DNA from 3 places in the Undibacterium sp. TJN19 genome. Region 2 is predicted to be linked to each of the others. Evidence: predicted binding sites of a transcription regulator. Region 2 holds the regulator's gene; each other region holds the start of a gene.

Evidence for each region. Region 2 encodes sigma-54, which starts transcription at its own class of promoters, with help from an activator protein. Its sites were predicted from a motif close to TGGCANGNAANCTGCTTT; they were not measured.
Region 1: a site for sigma-54 is predicted at 4,776-4,793, ahead of ACO0LH_RS00340 (pilin). Genes of this name have one in related genera too.
Region 3: a site for sigma-54 is predicted at 3,323-3,340, ahead of glnA (type I glutamate--ammonia ligase). Genes of this name have one in related genera too.

What each region holds. Positions count from the first base shown of each region.
Region 1 covers NZ_JBMPPL010000001.1:69,151-79,769, reverse strand. Annotated here, with positions in the region: gene ACO0LH_RS00350 (tetratricopeptide repeat protein) at 1-1,165, opposite strand, end outside; gene ACO0LH_RS00345 (tetratricopeptide repeat protein) at 1,789-4,176, opposite strand; gene ACO0LH_RS00340 (pilin) at 4,290-4,721, opposite strand; gene ACO0LH_RS00335 (Wzy polymerase domain-containing protein) at 5,063-6,823, shown strand; gene moaC (cyclic pyranopterin monophosphate synthase MoaC) at 6,856-7,359, opposite strand; gene ACO0LH_RS00325 (M48 family metalloprotease) at 7,419-9,005, shown strand; gene ACO0LH_RS00320 (hypothetical protein) at 9,448-9,609, opposite strand; gene ACO0LH_RS00315 (hypothetical protein) at 10,342-10,619, shown strand, end outside.
Region 2 covers NZ_JBMPPL010000001.1:680,656-691,274, reverse strand. Annotated here, with positions in the region: gene ACO0LH_RS03235 (ABC transporter ATP-binding protein) at 1-121, shown strand, start outside; gene ACO0LH_RS03230 (enoyl-CoA hydratase/isomerase family protein) at 225-1,319, opposite strand; gene hpf (ribosome hibernation-promoting factor, HPF/YfiA family) at 1,627-1,980, opposite strand; gene ACO0LH_RS03220 (RNA polymerase factor sigma-54) at 2,089-3,576, opposite strand; gene lptB (LPS export ABC transporter ATP-binding protein) at 3,588-4,340, opposite strand; gene lptA (lipopolysaccharide transport periplasmic protein LptA) at 4,342-4,917, opposite strand; gene lptC (LPS export ABC transporter periplasmic protein LptC) at 4,936-5,580, opposite strand; gene ACO0LH_RS03200 (KdsC family phosphatase) at 5,577-6,101, opposite strand; gene ACO0LH_RS03195 (KpsF/GutQ family sugar-phosphate isomerase) at 6,101-7,141, opposite strand; gene ACO0LH_RS03190 (monovalent cation:proton antiporter-2 (CPA2) family protein) at 7,255-9,237, shown strand; gene ACO0LH_RS03185 (adenine phosphoribosyltransferase) at 9,271-9,813, shown strand; gene ACO0LH_RS03180 (GNAT family N-acetyltransferase) at 9,908-10,381, shown strand; S-adenosyl-L-homocysteine riboswitch at 10,487-10,561, shown strand; gene ahcY (adenosylhomocysteinase) at 10,587-10,619, shown strand, end outside.
Region 3 covers NZ_JBMPPL010000006.1:343,969-354,587, forward strand. Annotated here, with positions in the region: gene ACO0LH_RS18275 (sensor domain-containing diguanylate cyclase) at 1-993, opposite strand, end outside; tRNA gene ACO0LH_RS18280 (tRNA-Ser) at 2,018-2,107, opposite strand; gene ACO0LH_RS18285 (rhodanese-like domain-containing protein) at 2,202-2,666, opposite strand; gene glnA (type I glutamate--ammonia ligase) at 3,475-4,890, shown strand; gene ACO0LH_RS18295 (DUF4124 domain-containing protein) at 5,025-5,513, shown strand; gene glnL (nitrogen regulation protein NR(II)) at 5,608-6,681, shown strand; gene ntrC (nitrogen regulation protein NR(I)) at 6,761-8,281, shown strand; gene ACO0LH_RS18310 (phosphatidylglycerophosphatase A) at 8,358-8,882, opposite strand; gene thiL (thiamine-phosphate kinase) at 8,879-9,847, opposite strand; gene ACO0LH_RS18320 (FAD-dependent oxidoreductase) at 9,878-10,619, opposite strand, start outside.

The sequences.
Region 1 (10,619 bases), 610 kb from region 2:
TGCCCGGGACGAAAAGGTAAAATATCAAAGCAAAAATAATACCGAAAATAGGTAAATAATTTCTGTGCTCATGAGCAAGTTCCAAAGGTATGAAGCTTGATTCCAGGCTGTGCCCAATCAAGAAGAACAAAACACCGAAACCGACAATTGGATAGCGTTTAACGCTAAGAAGTCCTATCAGGCTAAGAACGGCAATACCGATTGTTGCAGGTAATGTAGTGATTGGGTTCAGCATGCTTCTTGATATTGCTATGTCATCGTGAAACAGGCCTAGCACAGTATTATCAGGAACAAAAAGTAGACGCAGATACAGCCACACGACCCGCGCTTCGGTCATTAAGCGCTCTGATAAATTGAATTCACGAATTTTATAGGTGTTGCCTAGCCATTCTGGGTGCAAAGCCGTGTAAGTAGAAATCACAAAAATGGGGAGGGCTACAGTCAAAATGAAAACTGTTTTGAGCAAGGTAGTTGTGACAGGTGTTGCGCTGACGAAGCGCCAAAAAATACACTCTATCAATAATAAATACAGGGGTAGTAGAGCTCCATTTTCTTTGCTGAGCATCGCGAGTGGAGTAAAAATAACAAATGAAGCAATGACACCGATCCAGCCACGGCTCTGGTTTTTCTCTAAACTTAGCCGACCGCTGACATAGCTTATCATCCCCAGTATTGTGAACAGGGCGCAAATGCTATTCATTCTTTGTACTACGTACAGCACAGAAGAAATGTTCAAGGGATGCAGTAACCAGATAGCTGCGATGATGGCGCTGGCCCAATCAGCCTGAGTAGTAGCTAGCGAAACAGAATGCCGTTCACGATGCGCCCTGAAAAGCAGGCGAGAAAGCCCAAAAACACACAAACCATTTATTAAGTGAATTAAGACGTTACTGAGCTTGTACTGTCCCGGGCTATACTCGGCGGCTAGATAATCAATGCCAAAACTGAGCATGCTAATAGGTCGACCCAGCATGCCAGCGCTGCCAGAAAATGCAGCCATCTTGATCGATGCCCAACTGAGGTCGTTAATGCGTAAATTTTTATTGTCGATAATATTGACGTAATCATCAAAGAAAAAATAACCGCTCAAGCCAGGTTGATACACAAGAAATGTGATCAGTAAAAATATGAGTAGTGCGAAAAGTGGTAGGCGATTTTTGATCATTGCGCAAAGAAAATTAAGTTTTACTACTATCGCGGGTGCTCAAGGACTATGTTTGTAAATTCATCCTGGTGCGTGCTTCTAAGTCTGCTAGTACTGTGAGATTGATTTACCAATTTCATATTGGAAATGCAGACTCAATTACTTATTTCTGAACCTCATTAATTCTTATGTTCAAATAATAGTTTCGATACTCTTGAACAATTTTCATTTAAGAAATTCAATTTTTTTCAACGATGGAAAGAAGCGCTGTAGTCAATTACCGTAGTTTAATTGATCTTGGGAAATACTCCCAATCATTGTTAAGGCTTCGAGACACCGATCCCATCGGAGGTTGTAAAAATAATACTTATCTAAAGTGCTAGCTATATTGATTCAAGAGAGGCACGTGATCAAGTTCTATTAAGTCATTGTGAACGCGTTTGAATTAAGGGAAGCAGATAGACAAAATTCACTGGAATGTCGCAGCAAAGACCTTCTATCAACCTGGGCACTAGAATTTCGTGTTGCGTAAGACTCATCGGTTAGGACATTATCGAGCCTTGGCTAACATTCTAGCTGCGGAAGAAATCTCCGCCGACTCTGTACTGCAATATAACAACGATAGCAAAATTCGTCACTTTTGCTCAGACGGCTTCGGCCACAGTCTTCAATTCAGCCACAATTTGTTGTATGGGAGTATCCCAGTCACCGACTTCTATTTGCCGAAATAACCGCACGCTATTTGGATACCAAGGTGAATCTGATCTGTCGCGCATCCAGCGCCAATCTACACCAATTTTCGGAAGCATTATCCAGCAGGCTTTGCCAAGCGCACCTGCCACGTGCGCGACAGCAGTGTCCACGCAAATGACCAGATCCAGTTGTGCAACAATAGCCGCAGTATCGGCAAAATCTTCTATATTTGAGCCTAATGCAAGAATAGGCTGATTGATTGGTGTTTGCAATGCCTCAACTTCCCCTTGGCCTTTCTGCAAACTGACAAAACTCACATCGCATACCTCCCAAAGTGGAGCAAGCGAACTCAAACCGGATAAAGAGCGATTCTTGTCATTTGTATTTGCCTCACTACCTTTCCAGACTAATCCAACTTTCAAGCCTGTTGCTGGAATAAATGGTTTCCACTGCTTAAGCTTTTCTGCGGATGCATGCAGATAGGGGAAGCGGGCCGGGATATTTTCTGTCGTCGTTTTTAGATGAAATGGAAGGCTTAATACTAGAACCCAGAAGTCATGTTTAGATACCAATAATGGATCTGTTACTACGACATCAACACCACTAGCTGTTGCTAGTAACGCTTGCAGTGGGGCTGGGCAGAACACTGTCAATTTAATAGCGCCTCTCTCTTTAAGCAATGCAGCGTAGCGAATAAACTGTATGTAATCACCAAAACCTTGTTCAGTCCAAATGACTAAGGACTTACCCACCAAAGATTCTCCTTGCCATTGTGGAAATGATAATTTTGGGAGTTTACTGCTGTTTAAACCAGTACGAGGATCGTAACGGCTTTCATAGTAAGGCCAGGCTTCTGTATAGTTTCCTTGGGTAAGTAATAACAGGCCTTTATTAAATAAATAATTCGCTGAATATGAATTTAATTTAATTGCTTCGTTTTGCCAGACTAACGCTTCATCTAAATACCCTTCATCTTTTAGCGCTAATGCCAAGTTATTATGTACTTGTACAAAATCTGGTTTGATTTCCAATGCTCTGCGGCAGCTTGAAATAGACTGTTTTAAGTTGCCTTGAATAAGCATGATGCTGCCTAAAGTATAGTGAGCTTCTGCTAGCAGAGGGTTTATGTCCAAGGCCCGTCTGGCGTGAATCATGGCTTCATCAAATCGTCCTATTTCATTAAGTACTATCGCTAAATTATTATGCGCATCTGCTGAAAAAAGATCAATTTCTAGTGCTCTTTTGTAGCTATTTATAGCCCCTTCAAATTGCTTCAGTTTGTGAAAAGCAAGCCCGAGGTTGTAATGTGCTTCAGCAAAAGTTGGGTTGATATTGATTGCGCTCTGACAATTTTCAATTGCAGTATTAAGGTCTCCTTTTTCTATAAAGGCGACACCCAAGTTGTTATGTATTTCTGCTAATTGCGGATTGATCTCAAGGATTGTCTGCCAGATTGTGATGGCGTTATCAAGCTTTCCCTGAGCTATCGCAATATTGGCCAAGTTTTTGTGCGCTTCAATATTTTGGATATCGATTTCTATGGCACGACGAAGGCTGTTTATTGCATCCGGCATTTGGTTTTTATGCTGAAAGGCAATTCCCATGTATAGGAAAGCTTCTGTCAAATTCGGGTTAATCTCTAAGGCTTTCTTCATGAAAGCAACCACATTATCAAATTCATTTAGTCTTAAATGAATTTCCCCAAGTCGGTGTAGCGCACCAAGGTGTTGAACATCAAGCATCAACACTTTCTGAAATATTTGACTCGCCAGGTTTAATTCATTTTCCTGTAACAACAGATCGCCGTAGAAAAAATGTAAATTAACAGATGATGGGTTGGCATTGATGCCTGACATAATCACTTGCTTGGCTGCTACGATACCTTCGATTTGAATTAATAGCAGAGCCAGGTCACGGTAAGCAAACTCTAGATCTGGTGCTAACAGTATCGCTTTTTTAAGGGACGCCTTAGCTAAGGGAGCTTTTCCTTGAAGCAAATATATTGTACCTAATAGATAATGAGCATCCGCGTTGGACTGATCAATTGCCAGCGCTGAATTTAAGAATGAAATCGCCTCATCATTACGCCCTTGCTCTTTAAGCGCAAATCCAAGATTGCAATGTGCTTTTGCGTGCATGTTATTGATTGCAAGCGCAGACCGATAGCATTGTTCTGCGGCTAAAAAATCACCTTCTCCAAGATATTGATCACCTTTGTTTTTGTGTGTCATCACTTCATTAACTTGTTCCGGTGACAAAATGTCAGACTCAACTTTCGTGATTTCTATCGCTATTTCAGGCTTAGTGCCGATTAAGAACTGCTTAAGTTTATTCAACATTCCAAATATCCGTATAAAACCCCAGCCTTGCGCTCAATAATGAAAAGAGCCGTTCAGTTAAAACTGAACGGCTCTATTTTAGATCGAAGATCTAATGATGCTACATAATATAGTTATGCTTTAGGCAGGTATTTTGGTGGTACTGTGCCGCCAACTGTCCAACTCAAGGAACCTACACCACAGCTACCAGTATAGATTACTGTCTGACCGGAAGCAGTTCCAAGGTCAGTCGATGCTTTCAATGTGGCTGTAACAAGTGGAGTTGTGCCGCCAGTAACACTAACGGTAGCAACATATTTACCAGTAATTGAGGTAGCAAGTGGCATATCTGCACTGGCGTTACTTGTCGCTGAGGCCAAATTGCCACCGCTGCACATTACACCAATCTTTTGCAGAGCTGGTCCTACCAGGCTACCAACTTCAGATACTTTGGCTTTAACTGTGTAATCTTGATAAGCAGGGATTGCAACAGCAGCCAAAATACCGATAATCGCGACAACGATCATCAATTCGATAAGGGTAAAGCCCTTTTGCATAGTTTTCATGATAAATCCTTAAAATTGAAATAGAGAAGGCTAGTCAAATGTAGCACTTACTTCTAAGCATGATGCGTGCCAGCTTTTGAAAATTAAAACCACTGGTCGAATTTGAATAAGCTTAGAAGCTAACTGTAGGGTAGCAAGTTGCTTGCCAGCTATATTTTTTTGGATTTGCCTTGTTTTTTTCGTCCAATTTTTGTTTTCGTTCACAAAATTTGTCAAAATTTGTCATGGATAGCGATTTTACTGACAAAATTTGTCGCTTTTGCCGAAAAGCTAAAATGCCGCAATGCAACAGTGCGCATGCGATAATTTGTCTTTCATTGATATGAGAAAGCTACCCATTCATGTTTTCACGCGTATTTCCAGTTAGTGCGACAGCCTGGGCTGTGCTGGTTTTTGCCATTTTCATGTGTTGTGCTTACCTGCATCCTTTTCATATTCATCCTTACCGCACCTATTACCACGACCTGCTTTGCGTTCTGGGGCTGAGCTTTGCCATTATTGTTTTTGTCGGTGGTAAGACCGTGCGTCTGCGTTTGCCGGCAATCAGCTATCTTTTTCTGGCTTTGCTGACATGCATATTCACGCAATTTCTTTTCGACCGCATCGACAGCCCCAGTGATCTGCTTATGTCTATACTATATATAGTTGTGCTGATTGCAGCGATCATCTTGGGGGCGAGTTGGGGTCAGCAAACGGGTGGGGCGGCGTTGCTATGCTATGGCCTGGCTGTTGCTCATCTGATCGCCGGCCTGCTGTCAGTGATTTTTCAGTGTATACAATTGTCGGGCATGAATGCCTGGCCACTGGTGATGTACATCGCCAAAGATGCCCAGCCTTTCATGCGCCCATATGCCAATGTGGCGCAACCTAATCAACTGGCATTGCTGCTGTGCCTGGCGCTGGCTGCTATCATCTATCTATATAAGAGCAACAAGATCGACAAAGTGTCAGGCATGGTCGCTACCGTCATACTGTTGTTTGGGCTAACGCTGACACATTCACGCATAGGCTGGGTAATTATTCCGGCGTTTGCCTTGCTGGGCGGCCAAAAATTCGACGCTGACAGCTTGATGGCAAAGCGCATCAGTCCGCTATTGAGCTGGGGCGCTTGCCTGCTCTATGCACTGATGGTGCTGGCATTGCCCTATCTTGGCGATATGATGGGCTTTGCTGGCGGCTCTGTGGTTGAACATATCAGTGGTCGTTCTGAACGCATGTCTTTATGGACCCAGGCCTGGCATATGGCAGCCACCCACCCGTGGTTTGGGGTGGGCTGGTTTGGTTTTGGTGCGGAACAAGTCCATATTGCTGCCGATTTTGCCTCCGGTACGTATTCCGAGCATGCACATAACCTGATCCTGAATTTTGCTGCTGAACTGGGCTGGCCATTCAGCATCCTGTTTTTTGGCGTGCTGGCCTGGTGGTTTTATCAAACCTGCATCAAACCACAAAAAACCTTGCCGCGACAATTTGCCAGTTTGTGCTTTATCGCCGTGCTGGTACACAGCATGGTTGAATTCCCACTGTGGTATGCCTATGTTCTCGTGCCAACCGGCGTGTTGATGGGCATGGTGCATCAACTGCGCTGGCCTGGGGCGGATACCCACTCCGCTATCAAAGGCAGTTCCAGGTTTTTATTGGGCACGGCAACGACAGTCATTGTCGCTGCCATTGCTTTCATGGCCGTGTTGACGCTGGATTACCAACGCGTGGTTGCCGGTTTCCAGGCCCTGCGCACCGAGCAGGCTGGTTATGCCGCACCGCAAGCCCCGATGCAAAAACCAGCGCTGACTTTCTATCCGCAATTTTTTGAGTATTTCAAACTGACGCGGGCCACGCCGCGCGAAGGTATGTCAGCAGAAGAAATCGCCTACCTGGAAAAGTGGGGGGCACGTTTCGGTTTCGTCCATGTCATCAACAAGCTGGCAGAAGTCTATGTCTTGAACGGTCAGCCCAAAAAAGCCAGCCGTGCCATGCTGACGCTGCAACGCCTGCATCCGATTTCCTATCCTGAATATTATGATTACTGGAAGGTCAAGGCCGGGCTGGATGAACGCTATCGCACGGTATTTGCAGGCATGCCGCCAAGGGATGCGCCCTGATACAGGTGATTTCTGGAGTATGGTTTTGATGTTTAGCCATCAATCAGGCTGACCCAGTCGCCTGATTTGCCTCCGTGTTTTTCCAGCACGCGTATGTCAGACATCACCATACCCCGGTCGGCAGCTTTGCACATATCGTAAATGGTCAGCAAGCCAACCTGTACTGCGGTCAGTGCTTCCATTTCGACACCGGTTTTACCAACTGTTTCCACCTGGGCCTGGCAGTTAATCGTGGCATTCTCAGCATCAATGCTAAAATCAATCGCAACCCGGGTCAAGGCCAATGGGTGACATAGCGGGATGAGATCACTGGTGCGTTTGGCCGCCATGATGGCAGCGATACGGGCAATACCCAGCACATCCCCCTTTTTTGCGTTGCCTTGCTGGATAATGTCCAGGGTTTCTGCCTTCATGCGTATTTTGCCGGCAGCAATGGCAATGCGGTGACTGTCGTCCTTGCCGGCAACGTCAACCATGTGAGCCTGGCCACTGCTGTCAAAATGGCTGAGTGCTGGCTTGCTTGAATTTGTGCTCATTGTTGTGTAAAAAGTCAGTTGGTAAGAGAAGACAAAATCTGAAAAAAGGAAGCTATTCAGTGTCCAAGTATCATAGCATTGTGAACCCGACTTTTAATTCTGTAGTGAATTTTCTGCGTCTGCCTTTTCGTCGTACTTCGCTCAGTGTGGCGGCTTTGTTGCTGGCTGGGCTGGGTAGCGTCAGCACCGCCCCGGACACGGCCTTTGCACAAAACCTGCCCACTCTTGGCGATACCTCGAGAGAAGACCTGTCCCCGTTGGCTGAACGCAAACTGGGCGAGCAAATCATGAACGTGGTCAGACGTGACCCCGATTACATGGACGATGCACCAGTGTCTGAGTACCTGAACCGCCTGGGCAACAAGATGCTGGAAACCCGTCCTGATGCGCGTGGTGAAACGTCCTTTAACTTCGAGTTCTTTGCTGTCCGCGATCCGATACTGAATGCCTTTGCTTTTCCCGGAGGTTTCATCGGTTTTCATTCTGGCCTGATTTTGGCAGCGCAATCCGAATCTGAACTGGCATCTGTCATGGGTCATGAAATTGGCCATGTGGCGCAGCGCCACATCGCCCGCATGCTCAGCAGTCAGAGAAATGATGCACTGATCCCTTTGGCTGCGCTGGCACTGGCAGTGCTGGCCGCACGCGCCAGCCCCGATGCCGCAATGGCCGTGATGACAGGGGGGCAGGGTCTGGCCATACAAAGGCAATTGAATTTTGGTCGTGATGCCGAACGTGAAGCTGACCGCGTAGGTTTCCAGATCTTGCGTGATTCCGGTTTTGATCCGTCTGGCATGGTCAGTTTTTTTGGTCGCCTGCAAAGCTCAACCCGTAACTACAGCGATAATATTCCGCCGTATTTGCGCAGCCATCCACTGACCAGTGAGCGCATCGCCGACATCCAGGCGCGCATGCTGGATGAGCGTTACCGTCAGCATGCAGACAGCCTGGAATTTTTACTGACTAAGGCCAGGGTAAGGGTATTGCAGGACAGTAGCCCACAAGGTTTGATGGATGCAACTGTTTTTTTTGATGCACTGGCAAAAACCGGTAAGGCCGATGACCTGATTACCGCAAAATATGGCAATGCCTTTATCGCCTATAAAAAGCTTGATTTCGTCAAAGCCAGAACCTTGCTTGACCAGGCACACAAACTGGTGGAGCAATCTGCCACCTACCGTGAAATACTCACACAAAGCAGCATGTTTGCTGATCTGTCTATCGATATTCTGATGGCTAGCAAACAGAATGATGCGGCTATCGCAGAAGCAGAAAAAGCCATGCGTGACCTGCCACTATCACGTGGAGTCGCCTTCCAGTATGCCGAAGCGCTGCTGGCAGCAAAAAAAGAAGAACAGGCAGCCGTGTTTTTACGTGATCAGATCGTTTTGTACAGGCAAGAAGCCAATCTGCATAATCTGCTTGCCAAGGTGTATGAATTGCAGGGCAAGCAGGCCGCCCAGCATCTGGCGCTGGCTGAAGCCTATGGCATACAGGGCAATCTGGCAGCCGCCCTGCAACAACTGGATATAGCCCGCCGTGAAAAAGACGCGCAGTATTTTGAATTATCCGTCATCGATGCGCGTGAACGCGAATGGAAAGAAAAACACAAAGAGCAGTTGGCGGATGAGAAAAAGCGGCGTTGATTTTTAAAATAACGCTCTAATCGCCATACGTTTTGAATAGATTGAGTGGATACATAAATTCTTCAAAGTGATGACTTTGAAAGTCTGTATGAAAGCCATAGCGACTCGTTATGGCAGAATACTTTTAAGAGAGCTGGGCTTGACGATGCCATATGTACCCGTATCGCTGAACGCTTGAATGCCGCTATAATAAGCGACGAACAATTAGAGCAAAAGATTTATCGCATGTGATACGCAGATGAAAATGCGAGCCTGGTCATTTAAAACAGACTCAGCCTCAGTGAAGACCGTGTTTAACCAATATAAGCTTGGCAATGCTTTGTTGGTGCTACACGATATTTGTTCACTTCTGATTTTCATCTCTGATTTTCATTTTATTCACATGCAAGAATCCCACTCTGTCACCAAGGCAGCAGGCCAGCCTGCTGCCGTCAAATCGATTTTAATCAGCCTGTTGCGCCAGCCTGGGCAAATTATTGCCCTGCTCAGCGACGAGATTGATGGCGTCTTGCAAAACGGGTTTCGTGAGGTCAGTCTGGATACCCTGGACACAGGCTTGTTTCCCGAGGCAAGAAGCTTGAAGGCTGACTGGGATAGTCTGCAAGGTGCCCGTGAACTTTCCTGCGTCTGGCCAGCATTCTGGCGGGTGTTCTGGATGACCGTACGGGACACTGCAAATACGCTGACATGCGCAGTGCCCCAGCTCACAATGATAAAACCTCCTGTTGCAACTGCTGCTAACCCTCGTGCTTTTCGTGGCACCAGGTACCAACCCCCAAAGCAGGCAAAACCTGAACTGGATTTATGTAGCTTGCTGGCTGACCAGCGTTTGCTGGATGCTTTTTTTGCTCGGCATGATTTTACCAATTTGCCTGTGCTGGGTGCGGATGGAAAAGCCATATCTTTACCCGTGACAGCAAAGCCAAGCTGCACTAGTCTGTTTTTCAGTTCATGGCAAACACCCCTGCAAGTCTTGCCAGCTTTTCCGGATGCATTTCGACGCAATTTCTTGTGGCGATTGCGTGGTTGTAGTGCTGTTCTGCAATTGGCCTGGTTGCAGTTTTGGCGGCAGGTCAACAGCATGCATATAGGAGAGGAGTTACGGTCAGAAAACCTGCAACTGCTGGCACGCCTGTGCGCGCTCGATGCCACACATATACATGCGATAGAACTGGCTTTGTTGTTGCCTGCATGCCGACTGACTATTTTCTTGCGCTTGTTGGCAAACGAAATGCAAGGCGCTTTATCCTTGTCGAAAATGACAGATGCACAGCTCATGCAGTTGGATGCGCTGACACAGGATGATCAGCGCTTTGAATTTTATTTGCGGAGTGTCTTGCGTAATCTTTCCAAGAACGTGAGTGTGAAATATAGTCTTGCTGGCTGCCTGCTATTTGAAGTAAGTGGTGAAACCGAATTGCGTGGATATGTGCTGATAGCCGACAAGGATTGTAAGGACGTGCCAGTGGAAGCGATCGCGAAAGCTTGCGATGTGGCAGGTATCAGTTCTTGGGTTTCATTATGGAATTATTGCGCAGATTTGCCTGGTTTCTCCAGACTGCTGCATGAAACCAGATGGGAACAATTCAATCAAGAGGCTGCTCGCACATGGCT
Region 2 (10,619 bases):
CGTGGCGGATTACGGCTATGTACTTGAAAACGGCAAGATATCAGTACACGGCCCCGCTGCCAGCCTGCAAAATGATCCTGCGGTCAAAGCCGCTTATCTGGGGGGCGGCGCGCAACATTGATGCATGATTCTTCTACAGATAAAAAAACGGGGACAGCATGCTGTCCCCTTTTTTTTGACGGCGGTATGAATGTCTGTATTGCCTGTATTGCCGGTATGGCTACCTAGCCAGCCAGATGACGCAAAGGGTGCGCATGTGCTGGCCATACCTCAGCAAAGAAACCGGCTATCTGTTCTGCACTGACTTCTACCAATGTTGCTGGCGACCAGCGTGGCGTATTGTCTTTGTCTACCACCAGAGCGCGTATGCCTTCCAGTACCTCACCATGTTTGAAACAATGGCGTACCATATTTCTTTCCATGCGCAGGCAGTCAGAGACTGACATGGCAGCACTGCGGCGCAACTGCTCCAGCGTGACTGACATCAGCAAGGGAGAGCGCTTCTGCATCACCGCCAGGGTCTGTTGTGCAAATTCGGCATTATTTTCTTGCAGCTTTTCGCAGATGGCCTTAACGCTATTACCATTGAAATCCTGGTCTATCACATCTCTCTGTATTGCCAGTTTGCTGTTCTCTGGCTGTATTTGTGCTGTGAACGGTGCAGCAAATTCACGTATGGCCACACGTATATCCGCGGCATCTGTCTGCTCCAGCAAACCCAGTAAAGCCGGTATCCCGGATGTCGGTACAAAGACATCTGCCAGATCAGCGTATAAGGCATCAGCTGCCGTAATGATTTCACCTGACAATCCCAGATAGGTGCCCAGCTCGCCCGGGGCCTGCGACAGGAAATAACCCCCGCCAACATCCGGGAACAGGCCGATATTCACTTCCGGCATGGCCATCTTGGTGCGTTCGGTGACGATGCGCAGACGGCAGTCTTCACCCGCCTGGGCGATGCCCATGCCACCACCCATGACCACGCCATTCATCAGGGCGATATAGGGTTTTGGGTAAAAATGAATCAAATGATTTAAAGCGTATTCTTCAGTGAAAAAATCTTCCAGCAGGGCAGAATCACCCTTGGGTGTTGCCGTGCCCACATCATAAAAGAAACGGATATCGCCACCGGCGCAAAAAGCCTTTTCGCTGCTGCTATGAATAAACACCGCACGTACGCTGGCGTCGTTTTGCCATGCCAGCAGGGTCGTGGTCAGCGCCCGCACCATGTCCAGCGATAGCGAGTTCAGCGCCTTGGGTCTGTCGAGTGTGATGAAGCCTATATGGTTCTTGACGGAAGTGAGTACAAATTCGCTCATGGTGATTCGCTATGCAGGGTAAGGGACGAAGCTGTTATTCTAACTTTGCAGGCAGTGCACGTCACTAGATGTATAAGCATATGCAGAAATAGCGCAAAGAAATTTTCTGATTGTGCGAATGCGACGGATTGTCTGGCGCTAATCAATGACTCAGTCAACATGAATAATGTATATAAATGATGACTTTGCCATGCTTGGTGACGGCTCAACGATGAGTCAATAAAGCATCAATAAGGTCTCAAGAAAACAAAAAGGACGCCTTTCGCGTCCTTGTTTTGGATGCCATCAGCCCGATCAGGGCTATGGCTTACACGTCTTGGGCTGACGCCGGATCAGGTATGTGCTTGATCGCATCGTGCTGGTGACTTTGTATTTTATCTTTATGTTTGATGACCTGGCGATCGAGTTTATCGACCAGCGTATCAATCGCTGCATAGAGATCGTGTGCCAGACTTTCAACATGGATATCTTTACCGCTGATATGCAAATTAATGTCTGCTTTGTGCCTTTTTTCCTTTTCCCGGAGCTTGTCCACCGTCAGGATGACGGCGATATCAATGACCTGGTCGAAATGCCGCCTGATGCGCTCTAACTTGGTATGTACATATTCACGAATTGCAGGAGTTACTTCGACGTGATGTCCACTGATTGTGAGATTCATACTGTGCTCCTATAGTGATGTTGCTTGCCATTACGAAAAGCTCTTTGCGTTCAAATAACATTGAGCTAAATCATATATAGCAATTCAAACCGTGATTACAAGGACTACTTACAAAGATTTACGCAGGCTCACTGGGGGGATTTTGAGGGCTTCACGGTATTTGGCAACTGTCCGTCGGGCAATTACCATGCCCTGTTCACCCAGCATGTCTGCAATTTTGCTATCAGAGAGTGGGCTTTTCTGGTCTTCTGCTCCTATCAATTGCTTGATGAGTGCCCGTATCGCGGTGGAAGATGCTTCTCCCCCTGTTTCCGTCGCGACGTGGCTGCCGAAAAAATACTTCAACTCAAACATGCCATGTGGGGTCAGCATGTATTTTTGGGTTGTTACACGTGAGATAGTGCTCTCGTGTAATCCTAGTGTATCAGCAATTTCGCGCAAAACAAGGGGGCGCATGGCAACTGCACCGTGGGTGAAAAAGTTACGTTGTCTTTCAACTATCGCTTGTGCAACGCGCAAAATGGTATCAAAACGTTGCCGCATGTTCTTGATGAGCCAGCGCGCTTCCTGCAATTGTGAACCAAGTCCACTTTCACCGCGGTTTTGTTTCATGATGTTGGCGTACATGCTGCTGACGCGCAACTTTGGCATTACATCCTGATTCAAGAGCACCTGCCAGCCATTCCCTGACTTTCTGACGATGACATCGGGCACGACATAGTCTGAATCATCGGCAGTAAAGGCGATACCTGGCCGGGGTTTGCATTGCCTGATGACAGTTTGTGCATCGCGCAAATCTTCATCATCGCAGTCCAGTATTTTCTTTAATTTCGTGAAATCCCGTTGTGCAAATAAAGTGAGTTGTGTCTCAACAATATTTAGTGCAAGGCGGCGTGTCACGAAAGCAATCCTGGGCAGGCGCCTGATTTGCAAGGCCAGGCACTCTGCCGGGCTGCGCGCACCCACACCTGCCGGGTCAAAGCTTTGCAGCATGTTGAGCGCGAAGGCCAGCTCTTCCGGTTCTATGCACAATTCCAATGGCAAACTGGCATGGATTTCATCCAGGGTTTCAGTCAGATAACCATTGCTGTCGAGTGCATCGATCATCAGCTCTACCAGCGCACGGTCGCGTGGCTCGCGCAGGTTCAGGCGCATTTGCTCCAGCAGGTGTTCGCGCAAGGTAGTTTGCGCTGCGCCCAGTTGTGGGCGGCCATCTTCATCATCGCTGGCTGCTGCGCCATGGTGACCATCATCGAAGCTCCAGTCGTCTTCATTGGTGCTCATGGTGTCATTGCTGGCAGGGGCTTCAGCTTCCTGGTTTTGCTCTGTGCTTGCGGCTGCTTCTTCGCGTATGGCTGGCGCTTCCATGCCGGCATCCGCGGCACTGCTGCTGGTGTTGATGGCACCATCGGCCAACAGACGTACAGCATGGTCAAGCGGGTCATCGACACGCTCAAGCAAGGGGTTTTCTGTCAGCAGGGTTTCCAGTTCCTGATGTAATTCCAAAGTGGAGAGCTGCAATAACCGTATCGATTGTTGCAGTTGGGGCGTTAATGCCAGATGCTGGGAAGTACGTAGTTGCAGGCTTTGTTTCATGATGATTCCCGTCACATCCGGAAGTGTTCCCCCAGATAGACGCGCCGCACGGATTCATTTTGTATGATGTCGTCGGGTTTGCCACTTGCCAGTACAGCACCCTGATTGATGATGTAGGCATGATCGCAAATGCCCAGGGTTTCACGCACATTGTGATCGGTGATCAGCACGCCGATGCCACGTTCTTTCAAAAAGCGCACAATGCGCTGGATTTCGATGACGGCAATCGGGTCGACCCCGGCAAAGGGTTCGTCGAGCAAAACAAAGCGGGGATTGGTCGCCAGCGCACGTGCGATTTCCACACGACGGCGCTCACCGCCAGATAGCGACAAGGCCTGGCTTTCACGAATTTTTTCAATCTGTAAATCCGCCAGCAGGGCATCGAGACGTTCATCGATTTCTTTGGTCGAAAGAAATTTTCCGTGGGCATTTTTCTGTAATTCCAGAACAGCGCGGATATTGTCTTCGACTGTCAGCTTGCGAAATACTGAAGCTTCCTGCGGCAAATATGACAAGCCCAGCACCGCCCTTTGATGGATGGGTAACTGAGATATATTGACAGCATCTATCGTGATGTCACCTGCGTCCGATGGCACCAGGCCAACGATCATGTAGAAAGAAGTTGTTTTGCCCGCACCGTTCGGGCCGAGCAGGCCAACGACTTCGCCGCTTTTCACTTGTAGCGATACGTCACGTACTACCTGGCGCGCGCCATAGCGTTTTTGCAGCCCTTTGACGAGCAGCGTACTAGCAATTGCCGTCATCTTAATTGGCCTGTTTTTCAGTTTTTGGATGCAAAATTATTTTGACACGACCATCGCCATCGACATGCTTGCCGCTGGTTGAATTGGCACCATCAAAGACATCGTTTTTGCTGTCATAGGAAAGATATTCACCCTCTTGTTCCTGGGTGACTTTTTTACCTTCGAGGTAGCGTATCTTTGCCTTGGAAATAAATTTCACGACCTCGGTACTTTGATCATATTCGGCACGGTCAGCTTCGCCATCAACCCACAGATCGGTACCGCCATCCCGTTTTTGCCGGAACGTGACCTTGCCATTGCTGCCACTGCTCAGTACGACAAACTGATCACCACTTGGTGATTCTGTCAGTACGGCTTTTTCAGCTTTGACCACCAGCGTACCTCTCGTTACCAGGACACCATTCGATAAAACATGGACGCCTTTCTGTCCCTTGCTCTGTGTGCTGCCGGCTTCAATCAATGTGTCTTTCAGGCTGTCGGCTTTTTCTGCATGGGCTGAGGTGAGGGCCAGGCCCATACATCCAAGGCCGATTAATTTGCGCAAGCCAGGCACAGAAAAAATGGGTTTCATTCTCATGTTCTGCTTTCTATTTATTTATTTTATGGGAAGAGGAGCGGACTTCACACGCCTCTTTAAATGCATTTTTACTTTACTCAATAAATCCAGTTCCTGGGTAGCATTATTGGCGAGCATACCTACCGCAGTGGTTTCTATCGTGCTGGTTTTTACAAAGACGGGCTTGTCGGTTTTGATCAGGTCTTCATCTGGCAATAACAACAAATAATTTGTTTCCAGCCGCATGAATTGTGAATTCAATCCCTCAGGGCGTTCAACGCTGACCTGGTCATATAAATGCACTTCATCATGTTCGCGTTTGGGCGAAGTTGTGGTTGATTTTTGTGAAACAACGGCGAGCTCTGCACGCAAGTGCAAAGGCGTACGGTTTTCATCAAAACTATTAATTTGCGGATGTGTAATTTCTATATTGTCATTACGGGGCAAGTGTATCAGGCGTTCGCCGGTGACATGGTAATTGGCCTTGCCATTGTTGGACAGCCGTATGAAATTGAATTTCTCGACATAATAATCGGGTGCGGCCCTGGCGGAAGAACGATTTTGTTCATCACCGGCATTACGCCTTACCACTTCCATGACCCAGATGGCGCCCAGCGTGATGACGCCCAGCATGACGACTGCCAGCCAGATACGGAAACGGTCTATGGTTAAATGATGTTTCATGAAAGATAATTTTGTAAAGCTAGTTCGTATTTGTCTTGCGCCCGCAAGATGAAATCACATATTTCCCTGGCCGCCCCTTTGCCACCACCAGCCGTGGTGACATAGTGCACACGCTGTCTTACTTCAGCATGGGCGTTGGGCACACTGGCGGCAAAGCCGCAACGCATCAGTATCGGTAAATCAATGACATCATCGCCAATAAATCCGCAGGCACTGGCAGGCAGGTTCAAATCGGCAATCAATTGCAGGAAAGCTGATTTTTTATCATGTATGCCCTGACGGATATGCGGGATGCCCAAATCTGTCGCGCGTCTGGTGACAATGGCAGATTGCCGGGCGCTGATGATGGCCGTGGCAATACCCGCCTGCTGTAATAATTTAATGCCCTGGCCATCAAGGACATTAAAGGTTTTCATCATTTCACCATCCGGCCCGAAATGCAGACTGCCATCTGTCAATATGCCATCGACATCAAAAATCATCAGCTGGACCTGGCGTGCCATGTCGATTGCGCTCGTCATCAGATCACCTTGGCGCGTGTCAGGTCGTGAATATGCAAGGCACCCACCAGCCTGCCATCATCATCTGCCACCAGTAACTGGTTAATGCGATAGGTTTCCATGACTTCGACAGCTTCCACGGCTAATTGTTCAGGCCGTATGCGGTGTGGCTTGTCATGCATGACATCGGCAATCTGCAATTGCGTAAAATCCCGTGTGCCATCCATCAAGCGGCGCAAGTCACCATCGGTGAAGATGCCGACGATATGCTGGTTGTGATCGACCACGGCTGTCATCGCCATGCCCTTTTTGGTAATTTCCAGCAACGCCGTTTTCAGTTGAGTCTCTGGCCCCACTTGCGGGATATCGGCACCTGTGCGCATGACATCCCTGACATGGGTCAGCAGCCGACGCCCCAGTGAACCGCCAGGGTGGGAACGAGCAAAATCTTCTTCACGAAAACCACGCGCATCCAGCACTGCTACGGCCAGGGCGTCGCCCAAAGCCAGAGTGACCGTCGTGCTGGCCGTTGGTGCCAAGTTCAGCGGGCAGGCTTCTTTGTCCACATGCAGGTTCAAATGTATATCGGCCAGTTTGCCCAGGCTGGATTCCGGGTTGCCCGTCATCGCGATGAGTTTGACACCCAGGCGCTTGATGATGGGCAAGATGGACATCAGTTCAGACGCTTCGCCTGAATACGAAATGGCAATGAAAACATCCTGTTGCGTCACCATGCCCAGATCGCCATGCGCAGCTTCTGCCGGGTGGACAAAAAACGAAGGCGTGCCGGTAGAGGCAAAGGTCGCCGAGATCTTGCGTGCAATATGGCCGGATTTGCCGATGCCGGACACGACCACACGGCCATGGCAGGTCAGCAGCATATCAACCGCCTGCGAAAACCCGGCAGCATCACCATTGCCCAGGCGTGTCTGCAAGGCCAGCAAGGCATCTGCTTCAATTTGCAGGGTTTCACAAGCCAGTTTCAGCGCACGTTTTGCCGCGGCGGCCTTATCGGTTGCACTTTGCGGATTCGGGGAGTAAGGGGCATTCAATTCATTCATGCCAGAAGTATAAACGAAATCCAGAAAGCAAAAACTCTGCCAGTTGTAACGGAATGAATATTGTTTGCCAGAAATAAGGTTTCAGACGCGATAAATCGGCAATAATAGGAGGCATGAATGGACTAGATACCACTTTATCACTGTTGGCCGCGGCCGTCTTAGGCGTGGTCGCTTTTCGCATGTTGCAACTGCCGCCCATGCTGGGTTATCTGGTGGTTGGTATCTTTATCGGCCCGTTTGGCATGGGAGTTGCCGACGATAGTGCCGTGACGCATGAGCTGGCCGAGTTTGGCGTTGTTTTCCTGATGTTTTCCATCGGCCTGGAATTTTCTCTGTCGAAACTGATGGCCATGCGCAAGGCGGTGTTTGGGCTGGGGATGGCGCAGGTACTGGTCACGATACTCACCAGCATGCTGTTTGGCTGGATAGCCAGCCGCTGGCTGCCGCAATTTTTCAATATCAGCTGGGAAGCCTCGTTTGCGCTGGGTGGCGCGCTGGCCATGTCATCGACCGCCATTGTTTCCAAGATGCTGACTGAGAGGCTGGAACTGGAAAGCCTGCATGGCCGGCAAATCATCAGCGTGTTGTTATTCCAGGATCTGGCCGTCGTGCCTTTGCTGATACTGGTGCCCGCACTGGCTTCAAAATCGCCGGACCTGGTGAAAACCCTGGCATTCGCCAGCGGCAAGGCCGTTCTGGTGCTGGTGCTGCTGTTGGTGGTGGGGCAAAAGCTCATGCGCACCTGGTTCCGCATCGTCGTCAAGCGGCGCTCACAAGAGTTATTCATGCTGAACCTCTTGCTGATTACCCTGGGCGCTGCCTGGCTGACCGAAAAGGCGGGCCTGTCGATGGCACTGGGCGCGTTCGTTGCAGGCATGCTGATATCAGAGACCGAATACCGTCATCAGGTGGAAGAAGATATCAAACCCTTCCGCGATGTCTTGCTGGGCCTGTTTTTCATCACCGTAGGTATGTTGCTGAATGTCAAACTGGTCATTGATCATTTCTGGCTGGTGTTATTGCTGTTGTCCGGCCCGGTATTGATGAAGCTGGCACTGATCACGGCGCTGGCGAAAATCTTTGGCAATTCCACCAGCGTGGCCTTGCGCACGGGCCTGGGCCTGGCGCAGGCGGGTGAATTTGGTTTTGTGCTGCTGAACCAAGCGGGCGGCCTGCAATTGCTCGACCCCTTGTTGCTGCAACTGATACTGGCATCGATGGTGCTGTCCATGCTGGCTTCACCGTTTATCCTGGCCAATTCTGATGCCATTGTCATGAAGTTTTCCGCCAATGAATGGATGATGCAATCACTGGCGCTGACGCAAATTGCGGCGCGCACCATGACGACGAAAAAGCATGTGATCATTGCCGGCTTTGGCCGAAGCGGGCAAAGCCTGGCACGTATTTTGGCAGAGGAAAATATTGATTACCATGCACTCGATCTGGACCCTGACCGTGTACTCGAAGCCCAGACTGCGGGCGCAAATGTATCGTATGGTGATGCCGCACGGCGCGAAAGCCTCCTGGCAGCCGGTATCAATCGCGCCGCCGCCCTTGTCGTGACCTACACCGGCACCGCATCCGCCTTGAAGATATTGCATTTCGTCAATGAAATGAACCCCAGCCTGCCGGTGATCGTGCGTAGCCATGACGATGTTGATCTCGATAAATTACGGGCGGCAGGTGCCACCGAAGTCGTGCCTGAACTGATGGAAGGCAGCCTGATGCTGGCTTCCCATGCGCTGGTGATGCTGGGTGTGCCATTAAGAAAAGTGGTGCACCGCGTGCAAATCGCCAGGGATGCGCGGTATGAATCCCTGCGCGGCTTTTTTCATGGTGCCAGTGACGCCAGTGACAGTCCAGAAAACATGCAAATCCGCCTGCATACCGTAATGCTGACCGAGCGCGCGAAGTCTGTCGGGCTGCAATTGAGTGAATTGCATCTTGAAGAGGTGGAAGCTGATGTGCATGCGGTCAGACGCGGCAAGGCCAGGCTGGATCACCAGGAAGGCATACTTTTGCAGGTGGGCGATGTCGTTGTCGTCAGGGGCACATCGGAAGCAGTCGCTAGAGCAGAGCAGCGGCTGTTAAAATAGCGGCTTATTTTTCAATTTGAAGGACATGCAGGAATGTTTAATCCATCCGAATACATTAAAGAACATATCCGCACCGTGGAAAACTGGCCGCAGCCTGGCGTGATGTTTCGTGACATTACGCCATTGTTGCAAAACCCTAAAGTATTCCGCGTGCTCATCGATATGTTTGTACATCGCTATATGGATGAGAAACTGGACGTGGTGGCAGGCCTGGATGCACGCGGCTTCATCATCGGCTCTGTGCTGGCCTATGAGTTGAACCTGGGTTTCGTGCCTATCCGCAAGAAGGGCAAACTGCCTTTCCATACCGTGTCCGAGCAATATGAGCTTGAATACGGCAGCGCCACGGTAGAGCTGCATGCCGATGCCTGCAAGGCAGGCGACAGGGTGGTGTTGATCGACGACCTGATCGCCACCGGCGGTACCATGATGGCTGGCCGCAAGCTGCTGGAACGCCTGGGCGCCACCGTGGTGGAAGGCGCAGTGATTGTTGACCTGCCAGAACTGGGTGGTTCCAAAATCATCAAGGACAGCGGCCTGCCCCTGTTCACCGTCTGTAATTTTGAAGGTCATTAGAATTTTTACATCCCCGAACAACTGACGCTACGGCGTCAGTTTTTTATTGGGCGCCATGCCTGTGCGCTTTGACATGAATTGAGTTGTACATATTGTGAACAGCAATCAAATCCTGACCATGGAAACCTGTGATCCGGCACTGCCGGAAGCGCTGGTCTTGCTCGACGAATTGTCCGACAGCCTGGCAGCCATTACCGGTGACAGCGGGCGCGCATCATTTGATGCCAATGACGTACGTGGCCCGGCATCCCTGTTTGTCATTGCGCGCAATGCCGCTGGCCTGGCCGTCGCCTGCGGCGCCTTCAGGCCCATGGAAGCGGGCATTGCCGAAGTCAAGCGCATGTATGCGAGGCCGCAGACCAAAGGTGCTGGCCTGGCAGTACTCAGACATCTGGAAACAGCGGCTGCTGATCTGGGATATCAGAAATTGCGTCTTGAAACCCGGCTGGTCAATCAGCGTGCGGTCGCTTTTTATGAAAAGCATGGTTACCGCCGGATTGATAATTTTGGCAAATATGTGGGCAATGCTGCCGCTGTCTGCTTTGAGAAAAGCTTGCCAGCCAGATAAGCTTAGATCAATGCAGTTCGAGGCAGTGCTTTCAGTTTGGCTGGCTGCATGAAGCCAGCACGCAAGAAATAAGCAAAAAAATGCGGAGCTGCGTTATACTTCAGGTCTTCCAAGGAGCGTTGCGACGAGAACTACGAGTTTTTGCCAGGCTTGGGATATCCATAACCGCGCTCACGTTACTTTTTTCATCAGAAAGGAGGGCGTGATGAACGCCATCGTAGCAAACACATCCGATACT
Region 3 (10,619 bases), on a different contig from region 2:
CTCAGCTTCTGCATTGAAGCGCAATTTCATCTGACCAATCAGATAGAAACCTACAGAACTCAATATGATAACGAGCAAGGCGACGCCTGCTGAGTGCCAATATGTATCTGTCAGCCAATCGGCAAGAATTTCATCTTCTGATACAGCTGCAGAGACAAACAGAGGGTACTTATCAAGGCGCTGAAAACTGTTTAACCGTTTGACACCATCCTGGGACGATTTTACAGTGAATGACCCTAATGCTTTAGACGAGCTTTCTTTAAAAACGGGTGTCGTCTTCATGTTTTTGCCAATAGAATCGGGCAAAAGTGGGCGACGGGTAATCATGGTGCCGCTATTCGATACCAGAACGATTGCTCCTGCCTTGCCAATATTGAATCTGTCGTAGAATTTATTGAAATAGTCAATATCTATCGTTGCAAGTGCAACACCAGCAAAACTTCCATCTACGTGATTAATCCTACGTGACAATGTTATGACCCATATGCCACTAGAACGACTAAGGATTGGCGATCCTAAATAGGTGCTATTGCCCTCGTGAGTGCGGTGATAAATGAAATAGTCGCGATCTGCATTGTTGGCATTTGATGGCATCGTGGGGAGTGAGTTGACTAACCACCGTCCATTTTCGTCATAAACAAATAAGCCTTTGAGCTGGGAAAGTTCCGCTGTCCTGAGTACTAATAAATTGTGGAGGCGTTCCAAAGCTGCAGGGCTAGTACCATCTACTTGGATTCGTTCGGCAATTCCTAACAGTGCAGTATCCGCCGCTTTTATCGTATCGTCTGCATGTTGTGCTATTGCGCGTGCCATGTTGGCAGTGGAAACTTCCATCTCACGCAATTGCGTCCTTCTTGCTGTCCAGCTACGCCAGCCATCCATGCATATAAGCGACACGCAAACAAAGATAACAAATCCCATAGCGAGCCATTTGAGGGATCTCTTTCTGGGCGCTGGACTTGCCTGATTAATCGAAGTCACTTGATTTTTCATAAATTGGCAGAATTAATGCAGCGTATTTGCTACTGCGGTTAGCTCAGATCTTGCGCCGTATCCATCATTTAAGACATCGTTGGGTAATGCAAGATTCATTCAAAACATACTACTCTTAGAGCTTGAGAATAGGAATAACGTGATTACTGGCAATTAAATCACATCGGGCCCAGATCAGTTATATCACGCGGATGCATACAGGTCATATGAGGATTGTTGTCAATTTGCAATATTTTGCAGTTTTGAAGCCTTGGCGCGCAGACATTCCCCGACCAAGCCTGCACTCTAAATAGGTCGCTTTTTACTCAAATATGCGTCACCACTGAGAACCAAGCCCGGCTTACGTTTGCGGACACACGTATGCCTCGATAAGCTGACGCAATTTGACGCAAATTTCACAGCAAATTCGATGAAGTGAGGAGGGCGGGGAAATGTTGATTCCAGGTTTGAGCTAGGAAAAACGCTAACATCACTAACACTATTGAAAAACGAGTGTTTTACCTTGCTAAGTCTTTGATTTTTAGGAGATCGTAATGTTAGGGTTAAAACCTAACCTCTACTAACCAAAAACCTAACTATTTTTTAAGTAATTGATATTAAAAGGAATTATTTTTAATAGAAATTAGAATTTAAAAGCTAAGCTGATTAGGGTAAGGTTAGAAAAAAGTTAGGGTTTGAAGAAGTGCTGAAACCTATATACATCAAGGGTTTCCAAGGTGTTGGGAAAAAATGTCAGTGATGTTAGGGTTTTCCCGAGGGGTGCTTTATTTTAGAACGGGCGCACTTTTCTGCCTTTTTTCGTCAAAATTTGAACAGCAAAAAATCACTTTATGACTCATGGCCAGGTGCCTATTTCTATGCAAATTAAGATCGCAAATTGCGTCTGATTTAGGCAACAAAAAAGGCGACCGAAGTCGCCTTTTTGTGCTGTCATCATGTTGTCATTTCAGGGCTAAATTAGCCCCAAAATCCCCCATTTTGATGCCGTTGTTAAAATCTAAGTGCTTGATTTTAAAAATATTCATGGCGGAGAAGGGGGGATTCGAACCCCCGGTAGGGATAAACCTACGCACGCTTTCCAGGCGTGTGACTTAAACCACTCATCCACCTCTCCTGCAACAATTCGCTTTTTGCCGTAACAGCGAAGCTCGCTATTCTAGCAAAGTATTATTCAAGATGGAAGCTTTTTCAAGTTTGTTGAAACAGATTTATGCGCCAGCCCACGGCAGGCCTGACTTGCACCAGCCCCCCACAGTTTTTCTATGGCCATCGTTGTCTTTGTCGCCTTCGAAGCCCTGGAGAATGTCAAAGCAATTTTCATAAGCGTTTTCAGTTGCCAATTTGGCCGCATGCCGTGAACGTACGCCTGAGCGACATAAAAATAACAAGACGGTTTGCCGGTCTGGCACACAGGCTTGCAACTCCTGCATAAAATTAGGGTTGGGTGCACCACCCGGATAAAGGCTCCATTGCACCGCCTGATGTTGGGCAGAGTCGATATTTACCCGGCCCACCCAATCACGTTCAGCATTGGTGCGCACATCGATTAACAATGTAGTGCCGGTATGTTGTAGTAACTCATACGCTTCTGCCGGAGTAACTGCACCGGCATAATCCAGTCCTTGTTCTTGAGCGCGTTGGCGCGCCAACTGAAAAATGTTTTCTGTTGACATGATGTACTCCAAGTTTGATATGGTGACGAATGTATGTAAGAAACGAAGGCGCTAGCCAGTTAGTTTATATGAAATTGCAAACCGGCTCGTCATCTTGGCTAGCCTAAATTTTCTCCAGTTTTCTTGACTCAGCAAATGGATGGCGATGAATTTGCCGCATCTGCTTTATGGACTACCAAACAGGGCAACTAGCCGGATCATTTAGTTCTCTTTTCTTGGTATTAGTGAAGTTATTTATTGATGTGACGATTCACTTTATCGCTGTGACGTCATGTCCGTTAGTTGAGCCGGTTTATTTATCTTTGACGACAGCATATCGCGTCTGCATTGTTTTATAGCTTTTCTGGTTGTGAGTGGCAGCAAGCAATTCAGTCTTATTCCTTTATTTGTCAGGCGAAAAATGAGGCGCAAACATAGAACTTAATAAATATCAGTTTTCATTGAATTACCAAACTCAGGTTAATAGCACCAAAAAAGTGCGCATATATTATATTTGGATAAAAAAGCACAATAATGGTGCTTTAAATGGAGGGCGCACTTAATTTGTGCGTTGCTTTGGTTTGATATTTTTTTAAATACAATAAGGGATCGGCAAAAAACGCCATAAAAACAGGTATTTAACAATTTTATTATTTGAATATGCATGTTCTGGTTGATGGCATGGATTCTGCTATCATCCTCCACTGAGTTTAGCCGCCAGACGTATTTTCGTATGATCAATGTCAGAAACTTGACATGCTCAACGAAGCTGGCAGACGCAGGGCTCAGCAATTTCCGAATTTATTTTTAGCTCTCAGAGGAGTTTCACATGGCAATGACAGCCGCAGAAGTCTTGAAAATGGCGAAAGACAACGAAGTTAAGTTCGTTGATTTTCGCTTTGCTGATACCCGAGGCAAAGAACAGCACGTTACTGTTCCAGTTTCCCAGTTCGATATCGATAAATTCGAATCTGGCCACGCATTTGACGGCTCGTCCATCGCTGGCTGGAAAGGTATTGAAGCATCCGATATGTTGTTGATGCCAGATCCTAGCACTGCCAATATCGATCCTTTCTTTGAAGAAACAACATTGTTCATGCAATGTGATGTTATCGAGCCATCCGATGGCAAGGGTTATGACCGTGACCCACGTTCCATAGCAAAACGTGCTGAAGCCTATTTGAAATCGTCCGGCATTGGCGACACAGCTTATTTCGGTCCTGAACCAGAATTCTTCATTTTCGACAGCGTACGCTGGAAAGTGGATATGTCAGGTAGCTTTGTCAAGATTGATTCTGATGAAGCATCCTGGACGACAGGCGAAAAACTCGAAGGCGGCAACACTGGCCACCGTCCAACGGTCAAAGGCGGCTACTTCCCGGTTCCTCCTGTCGACAGCTTTCAGGACATGCGTTCTGAAATGTGCCTGATCCTGGAATCCCTGGGCATCCCGGTTGAAGTGCATCACCATGAAGTGGCTGGCGCTGGTCAAAATGAGATCGGTACCAAGTTCTCTACTTTGGTAGAGCGTGCTGACTGGACACAAAACCTGAAATACGTGGTCTGGAATGTTGCCCACACTTATGGCAAGACAGCGACTTTCATGCCTAAACCTATCGTTGGCGACAATGGTTCCGGCATGCACGTGCATCAATCCATCTGGAAAGATGGTAAAAATCTGTTTGCTGGCGACGGCTATGCCGGTTTGTCTGATTTCGCCCTGTATTACATCGGTGGCATTATCAAACATGCAAAAGCATTGAATGCGATTACCAATCCTGGTACAAATTCTTACAAACGTTTGGTTCCAGGTTACGAAGCGCCTGTTAAACTGGCTTATTCTTCGCGTAATCGTTCTGCGTCCATCCGCATTCCTTACGTTGCCAATCCAAAAGGCCGTCGTATTGAGACACGTTTCCCAGATCCACTGGCGAATCCTTACCTGTGTTTCTCGGCTTTGATGATGGCAGGTCTGGACGGTGTTCAGAACAAGATACATCCTGGTGAAGCTGCAAGCAAAGATTTGTACCATTTGCCGCCAGAAGAAGATGCATTGATCCCGACTGTTTGCGCATCTCTGGAAGAAGCACTTGATGCTTTGAACAAAGATCGTGAATTCTTGACACGCGGCGGTGTGTTCAGTGACAGTATGATTGATGCCTACATTGATCTGAAAATGCAAGAAGTACAACGCTTCCGCATGACGACGCACCCGGTTGAATTTGATATGTATTATTCCCTGTAAGCGCTAAAACGCAGGGTAAAAGTCAAAAAGCGGGGGAAACCCCGCTTTTTTCGTTTTTTTGTTTTACTTTCAGCAATTGTGTTGCAGTGCTGCATCGCATACACTAGAAGCCTGTTATTGATTATCGCTTTAATATGAATCGACTATTGTTAGGTTTATTTTTCTTGATCGGCGTTCAGACCATTGCCCGCGCACAGGGCGATGTGTATTTGTGCATCGACGATAACGGCAAAAAAGAATATAAAAATACCGGCGCGACCAAAGGCTGTAAAAAAGTTGAATTACAGGGTATTACAGTAGTTCCGTCGCCCGTAATGCCAGCCAGCGGCAAAAAACCGCAAGGCAAGCCTGCCAGCAGCCCTAGCGATTTCCCTAAAGTGGATGAGGGAACGCAAAAAGCCCGTGACTCTGACCGCAAACAGATTTTGCAGGATGAATTGAAGACCGAAGAGCAAAAACTCGCGAATTTGAAAAAAGAATACAATAATGGTGAGCCCGAGCGTCATGGCGATGAAAAGAATTTCGCCAAATATCAGGAGCGCACCAATATGATGAAAGAAGATATTGCCCGCACCGAAAAGAACATCGAAGCACTCAAACGGGAAATTGGCAATTCGAAATAATCTGCCAATATCAAAACAAGTGCAATAGATTGCCTCCTCAGGCATGATGTTTGCGTAAAGGTCGCTCTGTGCGGCCTTTTTTTATGGACTACTTTTGAAAACTCCCCTTACTTCATTCGCCGGACTGGATTTATTGACCTCTGCTGTCATCGTGCTCGATGCAGAAGGAAGCATCTTGTTCGCCAATGCTGCTGCTGAAAATTTGCTGGATAGTTCTTTCAAATCCCTCACACATCTGAAGCTGACTGATCTGTTCCTTAATGGTCAGGACCTGATGGCCGTCTTCCATCAGGCGGTCGCCCATCAGTTTGCAGACAAGCGCCAGGACATCACACTGGAGCGGGCTGGCCGCGACCCTTTGCATGTGCATAGCATTGTGACGGCACTGGACAATGAAGAAACGCCAGTATTGATAGAATTGCGCGAGAACGTACAGCAACTCAAGCTCGACAGGGAAGAGCGCATGCTCGATCAGAGCAAGGCCAACAAGGAGCTGATACGCAATCTTGCCCACGAAATCAAAAATCCACTGGGTGGCATACGCGGCGCGGCACAATTACTGGAACTGGAATTGCCTGAGCGCCACCTGCGTGAATTGCGCGAATACACCCAGGTCATCATCAAGGAAGCAGACCGCTTGCAAACCCTGGTTGATCGTTTATTGGCGCCGCATCGCTTGCCGCATATCGTTGGGGACGTGAATATTCATGAAGTCTGCGAGCGCGTGCGTAGCCTGATCGTTGCGGAGTTCCCGCAGGGCCTCACGATTAAGCGCGACTATGATTTGTCGATTCCTGAATTTCGCGGTGACAAAGAACAACTGATACAAACTGTGTTGAACATTGCCCACAATGCGGCGCAGGCACTGAATGAAAGAATCAGGCAGGGCGATGCAGTACTGACTTTCAAGTCGCGCGTGGTGCGCCAGATTACTTTGGCCAAGGTACGTTACAGGCTGGCATTAGACTTGCATATCATTGATAACGGTCCGGGTATTCCACCTGAGATCCGCAACCGTATTTTCTATCCCCTGGTATCGGGAAAGGAAGGCGGCAGCGGTCTGGGGCTGACGCTGGCACAAACTTTCGTTGAACAACATCTGGGTGTCATCGAATGTGAAAGCCGGCCGGGATGCACGGATTTTCGGATACTGATCCCGCTACCTTGAAGTAAGGATGCGGGAAAGATGGCTGCACCAAAAGTGCTCTTCCTATCGATATGCTTAACACAGAATGCAGAACGACAATATGAAACCAATCTGGATAGTTGATGACGATGACTCAATTCGCTGGGTGCTGGAAAAGGCGCTGGCAAGAGAGAATCTGGCAACACGCAGCTTTACCAATGCAAGAGATGCGATGAACGCTTTGCAAAGCGATACACCGCAAGTGCTGGTTTCAGATATACGCATGCATGGTGCTTCCGGCCTTGAACTTTTGCAGACCGTTAAGACTAAATATCCAGGCTTGCCTGTCATTATCATGACTGCGTTTTCCGATCTGGAATCCGCTGTGGCTGCTTTTCAGGGCGGGGCATTTGAATACCTGGCCAAGCCTTTTGACCTGGACAAAGCCGTAGAGCTGATACGCCGTGCGCTTGATGAAAGCCTGCGTGAATCCAGTGTAGAGCAAAGCATGTCTGAAACGCCAGAAATCCTCGGGCAGGCACCTGCCATGCAGGACGTGTTTCGTGCCATTGGCAGATTGTCGCAATCCAATGTGACAGTATTGATTACCGGCGAATCCGGCAGCGGTAAAGAGCTGGTCGCTCGTGCGCTGCATAAGCATAGTCCACGTGCCTCGCAACCTTTTATCGCGCTGAACACTGCGGCCATTCCCAAGGATTTGCTGGAGTCAGAATTGTTTGGTCATGAACGTGGCGCGTTTACTGGCGCGCAAACGACGCGACGTGGCCGTTTCGAACAGGCCGAGGGCGGTACTTTATTTCTTGATGAAATCGGCGACATGCCTTTCGATTTACAGACGCGCCTGTTGCGGGTTTTATCGGATGGCCATTTCTACCGGGTTGGCGGTCACCAGCCGATGAAAGCAAACGTACGTGTCATTGCAGCGACGCATCAGAACCTCGAAACACGAGTCAAGGACGGTTTGTTCCGCGAAGATTTGTATCATCGTTTGAACGTGATACGTTTGCGTTTGCCCAGTCTGCGTGAACGTCGCGAAGACATACCTTTGCTGACCAAGTATTTCCTGAATCAGAGTGCCAAGCAACTGGGTGTGGATGCCAAGCGTATGTCCGAACCGGCATTGCAGTTTTTATCCAGCCTGGATTTCCCCGGTAATGTCCGGCAACTGGAAAACCTGTGTAACTGGATCACGGTGATGGCACCGGGGCAAACGGTGGAAATTCCCGATTTGCCACAAGACCTGGTTCCCGTCGCAGTTGGCGCAACAAATAGTGCGAGTGCGGCCGCCGCTCACAGTAGCGAATCGCATACGCGCACCAGCGAACATTTGAGCCCTTCTGCAACGCAAACAAATGGTGCTGCACATATGGAGAAGGCAGGCTATCGCAGCGGTGAAAGCTGGATATCCTTGCTGGAAGCAGAAGCTACCGCCATGCTGGCTGAAGGGCAATCTGAAGTCATCGATAAGCTGGGGCGCTGCTTTGAATCCGTCGTGATCAAGGCGGCATTGCGACACACGCATGGCCGCAAAAACGATGCAGCCATACGCCTTGGCATAGGCCGCAATACCATCACCCGAAAAATCCAGGAACTCGGAATTGACGGCGTGAAAGACGAATAACAAAAATACGCACGATACTTAAAAAGCCAAGCTCTTGAGAGCTTGGCTTTTTTGATGCGCATTCAGATAGTCATGTTTACATGACACGCACCAGGGCGAATACCAGTAGGCAAAAGAAGGCGGCAACGATATCGTCCCACATGACCCCAAAGCCGCCTTTGAAGCGTTTATCGAAATAACCGATAGGCGGTGGCTTGACCATGTCAAAAAAGCGGAATCCCAGAAATGCCCAACATTGTGTGTTAAAACCTGCTGGTGTAATGAGCAGTAACACCAGCCAGAAGGCAATAATCTCGTCCCATACCATGCTGCCATGATCAGCAACGCCCAGATTTTTTCCGGTGACCTGGCAAGCCCAGACGCCTAGAAAAAATCCCAGAACGATAATGATGCCCCAGTTAAGCGTTGTGAACAGGTCTGGCCAGCGGCTGGTCAAGGCATAAAAACTCAGCCATGCAAACAAAGTACCTGACGTGCCGGGCATGATGGGCGAAAGGCCGCTGCCAAAACCTTGCGCCAGGATATGCGCTGGGTGACGCATCATGAAGCGCCAGCCGGGTTTGTTGATCATGGCAATTTGACCCTGTTCTAATGTAGTCATGGTGTGGCGAAATGGTCAAAAGAGTGGAACAACAGATGGACTTCATTGCCATGGTCATCAAGTAAGCGCAAACCGTGTGCAGATTCGATCTGGCCGATGCAGCTTACGACTGTGCCGGCTTGATGTGCAGCCGCCAGAACTTGTTGTCTGTTATTTGCCGGGGCTGTGAAACAGAGTTCATAGTCATCGCCACCATTGAGGCTAAATTGGCGGCGTAAATCAAGTGGCTGGGTTTGTAAAATTTCTCCCGCAGGCAACTGGTCAATATGCAGAGTTGCCCCCACGCCAGAACGCTCGAGGATATGCCCCAGGTCGCCAGCCAGGCCATCAGAAATATCGAGTGCAGCGTGGGCGATACCACGCAAGGCAATACCCAAAGCAATGCGCGGGGTAGGGCGGTGCATGCGTAGCGCGGCTTGCTGATGCGCGCCGGCTTCAAGCTGAACTTCTTTCCAGTATCCCGCCAGCGCCAGTCTTGCGTCCCCTAAAGTGCCAGAGACCCAGATATCGTCACCAATTTGTGCAGTATCACGCCGTAATGCAGAGCCGGGCGGCAATTCGCCAAAAATAGTGATGCAGATGTTTAAAGGCCCTTTGGTGGTGTCACCACCTATCAGGCTGCATTGATGGGCATCTGCCAGGGCCAGCAAGCCTTGAGAAAACCCCGCCAGCCAGCCAGGATTGGCTTCGGGCAAAGATAGTGCCAGCGTAAACCCAAGCGGAGCAGCCCCCATTGCTGCCAGGTCAGACAAGTTGACTGCCAGGCATTTGTGACCCAGCATAACCGGATCTGCATCGGCAAAAAAATGCCGTCCTGATACCAGCATGTCTGAGGAGATAGCCAATTGCATGCCGGCTGTTGGTTTGATCAGGGCGCAGTCATCACCTATTCCCAGCGCAACTCGCTGATCATGCAGGGTATGTTGCGCAAAGTAGCGCTTGATAAGGTCAAATTCGGAAAGCATGCGCGCATTGTACCGAATGGCCCCGAGGTTTCAAGCCGTTGATTGGGTCAATTCAGTAATTAAGGCATTTCTCAGCCCGGCCGCTTGCGGTGCAAGGGCAAAACCGCGCATTACATCATCGCTATCAAAGAACCGGCTGGTTGTGATGCCCGCACTGTGTTCAGTTTTCCAGCTCCCGGTTTTGCTGAAAGCATGGGGCGGTGGTATCAATGCCACTGGATAGCTAGGGGTTTTTACCAGCACGGCTGCAGGCTTCAGATCGATTGCTGTTGCCTCGCCTGTCAGCGTGCGTGCAATGGCTCTTGCTGCAACCATGATTGGGGCAATATACGGCAGCACAGGCTGGCTGCCATCTGCTAATGAATATTGCGCGCAATCGCCAAGCGCAAAAATATTGGCAGCACTGGTCTGGCCATATGCATCGACGATAATACCGCGTCCGGTTTGCAATTGCGCGGCCTGAGCGAGGCTGATATTTGCACGCAAGCCTATGGCGGACAAAACCACATCAGCAATAAGGGTTTCGCCATTTGCCAGATCCAGCTTCAAGGCACTGCCATAGTGACTGATCTTGTTGGCCGTGGTGCCCAATTTAAGTTGTACGCCTTTTGCCTGCAAGGCATCACGCAATCGCATGGAAATGGCTTCTGGCGCCATTGCGGCCAGAGGCAGGGAGTTTGGATCTATCAGGCTGACGCTGTAAGCTGCGCTGGCCAGATCATCACTGAATTCACAACCAATCAGGCCAGCGCCCAGTATGGCGATGTGAGAT